4 regions of the Cronobacter malonaticus LMG 23826 genome follow, and region 1 is predicted to be linked to each of the others. Evidence: predicted binding sites of a transcription regulator. Region 1 holds the regulator's gene; each other region holds the start of a gene.
The links. Region 1 encodes sigma-54, which starts transcription at its own class of promoters, with help from an activator protein. Its sites were predicted from a motif close to GTTGGCACANNTTTCGCTNT; they were not measured.
Positions count from the first base shown of each region.

Region 1 (3,086 bases):
GTAAAACCACGACATTCTATATGGTGGTGGGCATCGTGCCGCGCGACGCGGGCGATATCATCATTGATGATGAAAATATCAGTCTGCTGCCACTGCACGCCCGCGCGCGTCGCGGTATCGGCTATCTGCCGCAGGAGGCGTCGATCTTCCGCCGCCTGAGCGTCTATGACAACCTGATGGCCGTCCTGCAGATTCGCGACGATCTCAGCACCGAGCAGCGTGAAGATCGCGCCAAAGAGCTGATGGAAGAGTTCCACATCGACCATCTGCGCGACAGCCTCGGTCAGTCGCTTTCCGGCGGTGAACGCCGTCGCGTCGAGATCGCCCGCGCGCTGGCCGCGAACCCAAAATTTATCCTGCTGGATGAACCCTTCGCCGGCGTCGACCCGATTTCGGTTATCGACATCAAACGCATTATCGAGCATCTGCGCGACAGCGGCCTCGGCGTGCTGATTACCGACCACAACGTGCGTGAGACGCTGGCCGTCTGCGAACGCGCCTACATCGTAAGCCAGGGCCACCTTATCGCCCACGGCACGCCTGATGAAATCCTGCAGGACGAACAGGTTAAACGCGTATACCTTGGGGAAGAGTTCAGACTCTGATAGGGTAGAGCAACAGGCAGAAACGGCGCGCGACCCGGCGCGCCCTGCCGCACAGGTCATTTTGACGTTTACACCTGAGGATTTTTGCTCTGAATATGAAGCAAGGTTTGCAACTAAGGCTTAGCCAACAGCTCGCCATGACGCCGCAGTTGCAGCAGGCCATTCGCTTGTTGCAATTGTCCACGCTGGAGCTTCAGCAGGAGCTGCAACAGGCGCTGGAGAGTAATCCCCTGCTTGAACAAACCGACATTCACGACGAAATTGCCACTCAGGAAACGCAGGACAGCGAAGGGCTGGACACCGCCGAAGCGCTGGAGCAAAAAGAGATGCCGGACGAGCTGCCGCTTGACGCCAGCTGGGACGAAATCTACACCGCGGGCACGCCTTCAGGCACCGGCACCGACTATATCGACGACGAACTTCCTGTCTACCAGGGCGAAACCACCCAGAGCCTGCAGGATTACCTGATGTGGCAGGTGGAGCTGACGCCGTTTTCCGATACCGATCGCGCCATTGCCACAGCGATCGTCGATGCGGTGGACGACACTGGCTACCTCACCGTGACGGTGCAGGATATTCTCGACGGCATGGGCGACAGCGATGGCGATATCGGCCTCGAAGAGATCGAAGCCGTGCTTAAGCGCGTTCAGCGTTTCGATCCGGTTGGCGTCGCCGCCCGGGATCTGCGCGACTGCCTGTTGATCCAGCTCTCGCAGTTTAGCGCCGAAACGCCTTTTCTTGCGCAGGCGCGCCAGATAGTGAGCGATCACCTTGACCTTCTGGCCAACCATGATTTCCGCAGCCTGATGCGCGTCACGCGCCTTAAAGAAGATGTGCTCAAAGAAGCGGTCAATCTGATCCAGTCACTCGATCCGCGCCCCGGCCAGTCGATCCAGACCGGCGAGCCGGAATATGTTATTCCCGATGTCCTGGTGCGCAAGCATAACGGCCGCTGGACGGTCGAGCTTAACGCCGACAGTATTCCCCGGCTCAAAATCAATCAGCAGTACGCCGCCATGTCGGGCAGCGCGCGTAATGAATCCGACAGCCAGTTCATCCGCAGCAATCTCCAGGAAGCCAGATGGCTTATCAAAAGCCTGGAGAGCCGTAACGACACGCTGCTGCGCGTCAGCCGCTGTATCGTCGAACAGCAGCAGGCGTTCTTTGAACAGGGCGAAGAGTATATGAAGCCGATGGTGCTGGCGGATATCGCGCAGGCGGTCGAGATGCACGAATCCACCATCTCGCGCGTCACCACGCAAAAATATCTGCACAGCCCGCGCGGCATCTTTGAATTAAAGTATTTTTTCTCAAGCCACGTGAACACCGAGGGCGGCGGCGAAGCCTCGTCCACGGCCATCCGCGCGCTGGTGAAAAAGTTGATTGCAGCGGAAAACCCCGCGAAACCCTTAAGCGACAGCAAGCTAACGTCTATGCTGTCAGAACAGGGGATCATGGTGGCCCGCCGTACCGTTGCGAAGTATCGAGAATCTTTATCCATACCGCCGTCAAACCAGCGCAAACAGCTGGTCTGACTCAACCGATAAGGAAGACACTATGCAGCTCAACATCACAGGACATAACGTCGAAATCACTGAAGCGTTGCGCGAGTTCGTTAACACCAAGTTCGCCAAGCTGGAGCAGTATTTCGAAAGGATTAACCAGGTCTATATTGTGCTGAAGGTGGAAAAGGTGACGCAGGTCGCCGACGCCACCCTGCATGTGAACGGCGGGGAGCTGCATGCCAGTTCGGAAGGGCAGGATATGTACGCCGCTATTGACGGTTTGATTGATAAACTGGCGCGGCAGCTCACTAAACATAAAGATAAACTGAAACAACATTAATTGTCCGGGCGTTTCGCTGGGACATCGGCGGCTCGCGGCCCGTGCCGTGAGCCGTCGCACCAGAAAACGCTTAGGTGAAATTATGATGAATAATGATTCGGCTCTGCCATTGAGCAATGTTTTGAACCAGGAATGCACCCGCAGCGGCGTACACTGCCAGAGCAAAAAGCGCGCCCTGGAAATTATCAGCGAGCTGGCGGCAAAGCAGCTCAGCCTGCCGCCTCAGGTCGTTTTTGAAGCGATTCTCACCCGTGAGCGGATGGGCAGCACCGGTATCGGCAACGGCATCGCCATTCCTCACGGCAAGCTCGAAGAAGATACGCTGCGCGCCGTTGGCGTTTTCGTCCAGCTCGAAACGCCTATCCCTTTCGACGCCATTGATAACCAGCCCGTCGATCTACTCTTTGCGCTGCTGGTGCCGGCGGATCAAACCAAAACGCATCTGCATACGCTCTCTCTGGTGGCGAAGCGGCTGGCGGACAAAACGATTTGCCGCCGCCTGCGCGCCGCGCAAAGCGATGAGGAGCTTTACCAGATAATCACTGAAACCAGTGAAGAGAATGAATGACCGTGCCGACAGGCACAATCCAGGAGGCACCGGTTACCCGGTCTGAAGTGTGGAGAAACAGCAGATGG
Region 1 covers NZ_CP013940.1:3,709,891-3,712,976, forward strand. Annotated here, with positions in the region: gene lptB (LPS export ABC transporter ATP-binding protein) at 1-605, shown strand, start outside; gene rpoN (RNA polymerase factor sigma-54) at 701-2,140, shown strand; gene hpf (ribosome hibernation promoting factor) at 2,163-2,450, shown strand; gene ptsN (PTS IIA-like nitrogen regulatory protein PtsN) at 2,533-3,018, shown strand; gene rapZ (RNase adapter RapZ) at 3,083-3,086, shown strand, end outside.

Region 2 (3,086 bases), 360 kb from region 1:
GGGTTTGCACCATTTTAGTGCATTATAGCGTTTTAACGCTAAAAAGGGCGTTAAAACCGGTTTCGGATGGTGAAAAAAGCCCATCCGAAGATGGGCTAAAGTTTCCACGGCAACAAAAAAACATTCGCGGATTTCACGCAGTGGCGACAACCTGAAATCCGCTGGCTATCAACATCAATAAATCATTACACGCTGTAGTAGAGTTCGAACTCTACCGGGTGCGGCGTCATGCGAACGCGGTCGTTCTCTTCGATACGCAGCGCGATGTAAGCATCGATCGCATCGTCAGTGAACACGCCGCCTGCGGTCAGGAACTCGCGGTCTGCGTCCAGCGCCTGCAGGGCTTCTTCCAGAGAGCCGGCAACCTGCGGGATCTCTTTCGCTTCTTCCGGCGGCAGGTCATACAGGTTTTTGTCCATCGCTTCGCCCGGGTGGATCTTGTTCTTGATGCCGTCGAGACCGGCCATCAGCAGGGCTGCGAAGCACAGGTACGGGTTAGCCGCCGGGTCCGGGAAGCGCACTTCGATACGACGCGCTTTCGGAGACGCAACCACCGGGATACGGATAGACGCAGAGCGGTTACGCGCGGAGTAAGCCAGCATCACCGGCGCTTCGTAGCCCGGAACCAGACGCTTGTAAGAGTTGGTGGTCGGGTTAGACAGGGCGTTGATGGCTTTGGCGTGTTTGATTACGCCGCCGATGTAATACAGCGCCTGCTCAGACAGACCCGCATATTTGTCGCCAGAGAACAGGTTGGTGCCGTTCTTGGACAGAGACATGTGGCAGTGCATACCGGAGCCGTTATCGCCGAACATCGGTTTCGGCATAAAGGTCGCGGTTTTGCCGAAGCGGTGCGCGACGTTATGCACGACATATTTGTAGATCTGAATTTCGTCCGCTTTCTTGGTCATGGTATTGAAGCGGGTTGCCACTTCGTTCTGACCGGCGGTGGCCACTTCGTGGTGGTGCGCTTCAACGACCAGGCCCATCTCTTCCATGGTCAGACACATTACAGAACGGATGTCCTGAGAAGAGTCAACCGGCGGAACCGGGAAGTAACCGCCTTTCACGCCCGGACGGTGGCCTTTGTTGCCGCCTTCGTATTTGGTGGAGGAGTTCCACGCACCTTCGATGTCGTCAATCGCGACATGGGAGCCAGAAATGGAGCTGCCGAAGCGGATGTCGTCAAACAGGAAGAACTCAGGTTCCGGCCCGAACAGGACAGTGTCCGCGATGCCGGTGGAGCGCAGATACTCTTCAGCGCGCTTGGCGATGGAGCGCGGGTCGCGATCGTAGCCCTGCATGGTGCCCGGCTCGAGGATGTCGCAACGAATAATCAGGGTCGGTTCTTCGTAGAACGGGTCAATGACAGCGGTGGAGGCGTCCGGCATCAGCACCATGTCAGATTCATTGATGCCTTTCCAGCCACCGATGGAAGAGCCATCGAACATTTTACCTTCTTCGAAGAAGTCGGCGTTCACCTGGTGGGCTGGGATGGTGACGTGCTGTTCTTTACCTTTAGTATCAGTGAAGCGCAGATCCACAAACTTCACTTCATGTTCATTCAGCATCGTCAGAACGTGTTCAGCGGACATACTTAACTCTCCCGGATTTGTCATTGTCGTCGTGGTAACGAGGTATTCAGTACTTATTAAAATTGGCGTTGCCGCCCTGAATTCTTTAAAGCGAAATCTGTGCCAACTTTCAAATTCCCCCAAAAAGGCGCTATGATGCGCGTCATAGTGCAAAAGGGCTGCACCACGATGGAGAGATTGCACCAATATAGTGCCTGTGTGTAAAAAACAAGCACTGTGTTGGTGCAATTTACGTTTAATAGCCCTTTTACCGCTGCGTGAAAAGGATCACAAAGCCTGGCGACAACACTTGTTTGCGTCAGATGATTGTGATCCTGTTTAGTCCTTCGATTAATACGTGTACAATAACGCGCTATTTCTAATGCCTGAGGCAAAGTTGTGATCGAAAAATTGCGTAACATCGCCATCATTGCGCACGTTGACCATGGTAAAACGACCCTGGTTGACAAGCTGCTGCAGCAATCCGGTACGTTCGACGAGCGTGCTGAAACTCAAGAGCGCGTGATGGACTCCAACGATTTGGAGAAAGAGCGTGGGATTACCATCCTCGCGAAAAACACCGCGATCAAATGGAATGATTACCGTATCAATATTGTTGATACCCCAGGGCACGCCGACTTCGGTGGTGAAGTTGAACGTGTAATGTCCATGGTTGATTCCGTGCTGCTGGTGGTTGACGCATTTGACGGCCCCATGCCGCAAACGCGCTTCGTGACCAAGAAAGCATTTGCCCATGGCCTGAAACCTATCGTGGTTATCAACAAAGTTGACCGTCCGGGCGCGCGTCCTGACTGGGTTGTGGATCAGGTGTTCGACCTGTTCGTGAACCTCGACGCGACCGACGAACAGCTGGACTTCCCTATCGTTTACGCGTCCGCGCTGAACGGTATCGCAGGTCTGGACCACTCTGATATGGCGGAAGACATGACCCCGCTGTACCAGGCGATCGTCGACCATGTACCGGCACCGGACGTTGACCTCGACGGCCCGCTGCAGATGCAGATCTCCCAGCTGGACTACAACAACTACGTTGGCGTCATCGGCATCGGCCGCATCAAACGCGGTAAAGTGAAGCCGAACCAGCAGGTCACTATCATCGATAGCGAAGGCAAAACCCGTAACGGTAAAGTCGGTAAAGTGCTGGGCCACCTGGGTCTGGAACGTATCGATACCGATCTGGCGGAAGCTGGCGATATCATCGCTATCACCGGTCTTGGCGAGCTGAACATCTCCGACACCATCTGCGATCCGCAGAATGTCGAAGCGCTGCCGGCGCTGTCCGTTGACGAGCCGACCGTTTCTATGTACTTCAACGTCAACACCTCTCCGTTCTGCGGTAAAGAAGGTAAATACGTTACCTCTCGTCAGATCCTTGACCGTCTGAACAAAGAGCTGGTGCACAACGTGGCACTGCGCGTTGAAGAAACCGAAGACGCTGACGCGTTCCGCGTGTCTGGTCGTGGCGAACTGCACCTGTCTGTTCTTATCGAA
Region 2 covers NZ_CP013940.1:4,073,544-4,076,629, reverse strand. Annotated here, with positions in the region: gene glnA (glutamate--ammonia ligase) at 186-1,595, opposite strand; gene typA (ribosome-dependent GTPase TypA) at 1,974-3,086, shown strand, end outside.
Region 2: a site for sigma-54 is predicted at 1,683-1,702, ahead of glnA (glutamate--ammonia ligase). Genes of this name have one in related genera too.

Region 3 (3,086 bases), 830 kb from region 1:
GCCCTCCCGAAGGTTAAGCTACCTACTTCTTTTGCAACCCACTCCCATGGTGTGACGGGCGGTGTGTACAAGGCCCGGGAACGTATTCACCGTGGCATTCTGATCCACGATTACTAGCGATTCCGACTTCATGGAGTCGAGTTGCAGACTCCAATCCGGACTACGACGCACTTTATGAGGTCCGCTTGCTCTCGCGAGGTCGCTTCTCTTTGTATGCGCCATTGTAGCACGTGTGTAGCCCTGGTCGTAAGGGCCATGATGACTTGACGTCATCCCCACCTTCCTCCGGTTTATCACCGGCAGTCTCCTTTGAGTTCCCGGCCGAACCGCTGGCAACAAAGGATAAGGGTTGCGCTCGTTGCGGGACTTAACCCAACATTTCACAACACGAGCTGACGACAGCCATGCAGCACCTGTCTCAGAGTTCCCGAAGGCACTCCCGCATCTCTGCAGGATTCTCTGGATGTCAAGACCAGGTAAGGTTCTTCGCGTTGCATCGAATTAAACCACATGCTCCACCGCTTGTGCGGGCCCCCGTCAATTCATTTGAGTTTTAACCTTGCGGCCGTACTCCCCAGGCGGTCGACTTAACGCGTTAGCTCCGGAAGCCACGCCTCAAGGGCACAACCTCCAAGTCGACATCGTTTACGGCGTGGACTACCAGGGTATCTAATCCTGTTTGCTCCCCACGCTTTCGCACCTGAGCGTCAGTCTTCGTCCAGGGGGCCGCCTTCGCCACCGGTATTCCTCCAGATCTCTACGCATTTCACCGCTACACCTGGAATTCTACCCCCCTCTACGAGACTCAAGCTGACCAGTTTCAAATGCAGTTCCCAGGTTGAGCCCGGGGATTTCACATCTGACTTAATCAACCGCCTGCGTGCGCTTTACGCCCAGTAATTCCGATTAACGCTTGCACCCTCCGTATTACCGCGGCTGCTGGCACGGAGTTAGCCGGTGCTTCTTCTGCGGGTAACGTCAATCGCTGTGGTTATTAACCACAACGCCTTCCTCCCCGCTGAAAGTACTTTACAACCCGAAGGCCTTCTTCATACACGCGGCATGGCTGCATCAGGCTTGCGCCCATTGTGCAATATTCCCCACTGCTGCCTCCCGTAGGAGTCTGGACCGTGTCTCAGTTCCAGTGTGGCTGGTCATCCTCTCAGACCAGCTAGGGATCGTCGCCTAGGTGAGCCGTTACCCCACCTACTAGCTAATCCCATCTGGGCACATCTGATGGCATGAGGCCCGAAGGTCCCCCACTTTGGTCCGAAGACGTTATGCGGTATTAGCTACCGTTTCCAGTAGTTATCCCCCTCCATCAGGCAGTTTCCCAGACATTACTCACCCGTCCGCCACTCGTCAGCGAAGCAGCAAGCTGCTCCCTGTTACCGTTCGACTTGCATGTGTTAGGCCTGCCGCCAGCGTTCAATCTGAGCCATGATCAAACTCTTCAATTAAAAGTCTGATGCTCAAAGAATTAAACTGTTAGTTCGTAATGAATTAACTGTTGTTCACTTGAGACTTGATATTCGTTTATCGTCCGTAGACGTTAAGATATCAATGCCCCGAGTGCCCACACAGATTGTCTGATAAATTGTTAAAGAGCAGTGCGACGCGCCTTTCGGCCTGCTGTCGCGAGGTGGCGTATATTACGCTTTCCTCTTTCAGAGTCAACCCTTAATTTCAGGATTTTTCTCTCATCGCGCCGGCTATTTCGTGAAGTGCTTCACATTGCCGTCTCGATGGAGGCGCATTATAGGGATCTCAGTTTTCAGCACAACCCTTTTTTCGATCTTTTCTTTCAACTGCTGTTTTTTCATTCTTATTGTTGCGATCCCGCGCGATCTGCTCAACGAACAGACACATTTGCGCTTGCACAGCCGCCAGAATCCAACCAAAGTCTTCTTACGATTGATAAGAAAACGAGGCGAGCATGTCTTCTTCTGTATTACGTCCGTATAAAAACACCTTCCCGACCACAGGCCAGCGAGTGATGGTTGATAGCTCAAGCGTGGTGATTGGCGATGTGAGACTGGCTGACGATGTCGGCGTCTGGCCCCTTGTGGTGATCCGGGGCGACGTTAATTACGTTGCGGTTGGCACGCGCACTAATATTCAGGATGGCAGCGTATTGCACGTTACCCATAAGTCTTCTTATAACCCCGAGGGTAATCCGTTAATTATTGGTGAAGATGTTACCGTTGGGCATAAAGTGATGCTGCATGGCTGCACTATTGGCAATCGCGTCCTGGTCGGTATGGGATCGATCGTGCTTGACGGTGCCGTTATAGAAGATGACGTAATGATAGGGGCGGGAAGTCTGGTGCCGCAGAATAAGCGTCTGGAAAGCGGCTACCTTTATCTCGGCAGCCCGGTAAAACAGATTCGCCAATTAAAAGACACAGAGCTTGAAGGGTTGCGCTACTCGGCAAACAATTATGTGAAGTGGAAAGATGAATATCTGGCTCAGGAAAGCCAAACCCAACCCTGATCGTCCTCTGCCTGAGCAGCGATTAGCTGCTCAGCCTCTTCTTCAAGGTCCCAGCGATGCTGACGGAAAGCAGCTATCCATTCTTCGGGCGACGTGCCTGAAAAACGGGCCACCAGCACAGACTGCGGAATGGCACAGGTGAGCACTATTCCACGCACCAGCGCCGGAAAACAAATCGCCTGCCGCTGCTCATCCCAGTGTTCACGATCCGGGAACTGAATTGCCTGGTTCATTGCGCCAGCTCCTGCCTGAGCTTCTCAATGACAGGCACTACCTCCGGCAGGACACCATGCCAGAGCAGAACCGCGTGCGCTGCCTGGCCCACCAGCATTCCAAGCCCGTCAGCCAGTTGCGTTGCGCCCTGCGCCTGACACCATGCAAGAAAAGGCGTCAGTCCTTTCTGATAGAACATGTCATAGCACATCGTTGTTTTACCAGGCAGCGAAGGCGGAAGCGCCGGGATCTCGCCATGAATCCCGCTGGAAGTGGCATTAATAATGAGATCGAACTCATGATCCGCCAGATCGGTAAGTGCAATGGCGTTGACACTACCGGTATGACTGAAGAGCGTCGCCAGTTCCTGCGCGCGGGC
Region 3 covers NZ_CP013940.1:245,255-248,340, reverse strand. Annotated here, with positions in the region: rRNA gene AFK66_RS01200 (16S ribosomal RNA) at 1-1,460, opposite strand, end outside; gene AFK66_RS01195 (gamma carbonic anhydrase family protein) at 1,937-2,494, shown strand; gene AFK66_RS01190 (DUF1488 family protein) at 2,470-2,727, opposite strand; gene aroE (shikimate dehydrogenase) at 2,724-3,086, opposite strand, start outside.
Region 3: a site for sigma-54 is predicted at 1,642-1,661, ahead of AFK66_RS01195 (gamma carbonic anhydrase family protein). Genes of this name have one in related genera too.

Region 4 (3,086 bases), 1.4 Mb from region 1:
TTCATTATTCTCCTCCGCGCGGTTGCAGCAGCAGCGATAAATCGCCGAGGTCGGCGTTAATGGTCAGCTCGCGTTTGCGGCGGCTGGCGCGGGCGATGTCGTGGTTATCGACAAGCTTCAGCGCACCGGTCGGGCAGGTACGTATGCAGGCCGGGCCGTCCGCGTCGAACTGGCAGAGATCGCACTTCACCGCCACGGCGCGCACGCCTGGCGTCCAGTCGAGAAACGCGCCGACGCGCGCAGGCGCAGGCGGTGCGGGCGGGGCTTTCGGGCTGTTGACGTTGGCCGGGATATGCAGCGGGCGGCTGCCGGAGAATTCAATCGCGCCGAACGGACAGGCGATGCCGCAGAGTTTGCAGCTCACGCACAGGCTTTCGTTGAGCTGAATCGCCCCCGCCTCGCGGGTAATGGCGTTCACCGGACAGACCTGCGCGCAGGGCGCGTCTTCGCAGTGGTGGCACAGCTGCGGGGCGGAATCTTTTTGGTTACGCATAACCGTCAGGCGCGGCCTGGATTGCAGTCCATGCAGGCGGTGCGTCTCTGAACAGGCGGCCTCGCAGGTGTGGCAGCCGATGCAGAGCGTGGAGTCGGCAATGATAAAACGGTTCACCAGGTGTTCCTCAGGTGATGGACATTTTTGACGAAAAGTGACGACGACGGACGATTTCGACAGTCGGCGACACCTCGCCCGGTTAATGTGACGACGTGTTGCCTGCCGCCAGGATCTCGCTGATGCGCAGCGGCGCGTCGTGCTGCACGGCGTCATAGAGCCCGTCGACCAGCGCGCCGATTTTGTCGAGGTAGTGCGCCAGCACGCGCTCGCGGTCGCGGATATCCACCGCGCCATCCAGCAGGCCTTTTGCGTCGAGCTGCGCGGTGGCGAGCAGCGTCTCTTCGCTGCCGTCGCGGCGGGCTATCAGGTAGTTAATGGTGCGGCAGTGAAAGCCTTCGGCCTGCTCCACGCGGATGGCGAAGTGCTCAAAAAGAAAGAAGCACAGCCCGTTTTGCGGCTCGCAGCCGAGCGAGTGATGCAGCTTCTGGCGCGACAGCGTAATGGCCTGGACCAGCGTATTGCAGTAGGTGTGCCAGTGCGCCTGTAACGCGCGGTGTCGGTCGGCGATAAATTCCGCCTTCTGGCTAAGTTCGGACAGGATCATAGTGGTTAGCTCATTTAACAGAGATAACCGTCTTTAGCAGGAACCATGCCATTTTTTAATTAACTGTTTTTAAATGGTTTATTCTGAAACGTCATATCACGCCGCCTGTCATGACATGTCATTTCGACAGCCTCGACACCCGCAGCGACAGCCTCCCGCAACCTTTCTCCCGCGCTGGCATCGTTATTGCATTGCCTGTGGCATTCGCAAGCGCAAAACGTACCGGAGGCGTTATGCACGAACTCACCCTCTGCCAGCGGGCAGCAGAAATCATTGAACAGCAGGCGCAGCAGCTTGGCGCACGAAAAGTTACCGGCGTATGGCTGGAAATCGGCGCGTTCTCCTGCGTTGAGCGCAGCGCGCTGGAGTTTTGCTTTGAGCTGGCGTGCCGCGACACCCGCGCCGAAGGCTGCGCGCTGCATTTAAGCCAGCAGGAGGCGCAGTGCTGGTGCCCGCAGTGCCAGCGCAACGTTCAGTTGCTCACGACGCTGGTACGCCGATGCCCGCATTGCCACAGCGCGGATTTGCGCATCGATGCCAATGACAGCGTGCAAATCAAGCGTCTCGAAATAGAACAGGAGTAGAAGATGTGTACGACCTGCGGTTGCCAGCACGGCAACCTTTATATAGAAGGCGATGAGCACAACCCGCATTCGCCGTTTCGCGCCGCCCCTTTTGCCGCCGCCCCGCGCGCGGTAGCGCCCATCTCAACAATAAACCTGAACACGTTTACGCCTGACGAGACACCGGATGGCTCACTCAACTACGGCCACGGCGAGGCGGGCACCCATGCGCCCGGCTTAAGCCAGCGCAAAATGGTGGAGATTGAAATCAACGTGCTCGATAAAAACAACCAGATTGCGCAGCGCAACCGCCAGCGGCTGGCCGCGCGCGGCCAGCTGGCGCTGAACCTGGTCTCCAGCCCCGGCTCCGGCAAAACGACGCTGCTCACCGAGACCCTCAAACGCCTGCGCGACACTACGCCCTGCGCCGTTATCGAAGGCGATCAGCAGACGGTAAACGACGCCGAGCGCATTCGCGCTACCGGCACCCCGGCGATTCAGGTCAATACCGGCAAAGGCTGTCATCTCGACGCGCAGATGGTAGAGGACGCGATGGCGCGCCTGCCGCTTGCCGATAACGGCGTGCTGTTTATTGAAAACGTCGGCAACCTGGTCTGCCCGGCGGGGTTTGATCTCGGCGAGCGTCACAAAGTGGCGGTGCTCTCGGTAACCGAGGGCGAAGATAAGCCGCTCAAGTACCCGCATATGTTCGCCGCCGCCTCGCTGATGCTGCTCAATAAAATCGATCTGCTGCCGTACCTGAACTTCGACGTTGAAAAATGCATGGCGTACGCGCGCGAGGTCAACCCGAACATCACTATCCTGCTGGTTTCCGCCACGCGCGGCGACGGCATGAGCGCGTGGCTCGCCTGGCTGGAGGAACAGCGATGTGCATAGGCATTCCGGGGCAAATCTGTGAACTGCTCGCAGGCAACCTCGCGCGCGTCGAGGTGTGCGGCGTACGGCGCGACGTCGATTTAACGCTGGTGGGCACGCATGACGAGAACGGCCAGCCGCGCCTCGGCCAGTGGGTGCTGGTGCATGTCGGTTTCGCCATGAGCCTGATTAACGAGCGCGAGGCGCGCGAGACGCTGGAGGCGCTGCAAACGATGTTTGAAGTAGAGCCGGATGTCGGCGCGCTGCTGTATGGCGAGGAGAACCGCTGATGCGTTATGTCGATGAGTACCGCAACCCGGAACGGGTGCTGCGCCTGATTGACCGGCTGTGCGAGCGCGCGCCGCGCTTAAGCCACACGGCGCAGAAACCGCTGCGCATTATGGAGGTGTGCGGCGGGCACACCCACGCCATTTTTAAATTCGGCCTCGACCGCCTGCTGCCCGAAAATATCGAGTTTATCCACGGCCCC
Region 4 covers NZ_CP013940.1:2,266,063-2,269,148, forward strand. Annotated here, with positions in the region: gene hycC (formate hydrogenlyase subunit 3) at 1-5, opposite strand, end outside; gene AFK66_RS10735 (4Fe-4S dicluster domain-containing protein) at 5-610, opposite strand; gene hycA (formate hydrogenlyase regulator HycA) at 693-1,157, opposite strand; gene hypA (hydrogenase maturation nickel metallochaperone HypA) at 1,391-1,741, shown strand; gene hypB (hydrogenase nickel incorporation protein HypB) at 1,745-2,617, shown strand; gene AFK66_RS10755 (HypC/HybG/HupF family hydrogenase formation chaperone) at 2,608-2,886, shown strand; gene hypD (hydrogenase formation protein HypD) at 2,886-3,086, shown strand, end outside.
Region 4: a site for sigma-54 is predicted at 1,331-1,350, ahead of hypA (hydrogenase maturation nickel metallochaperone HypA). Genes of this name have one in related genera too.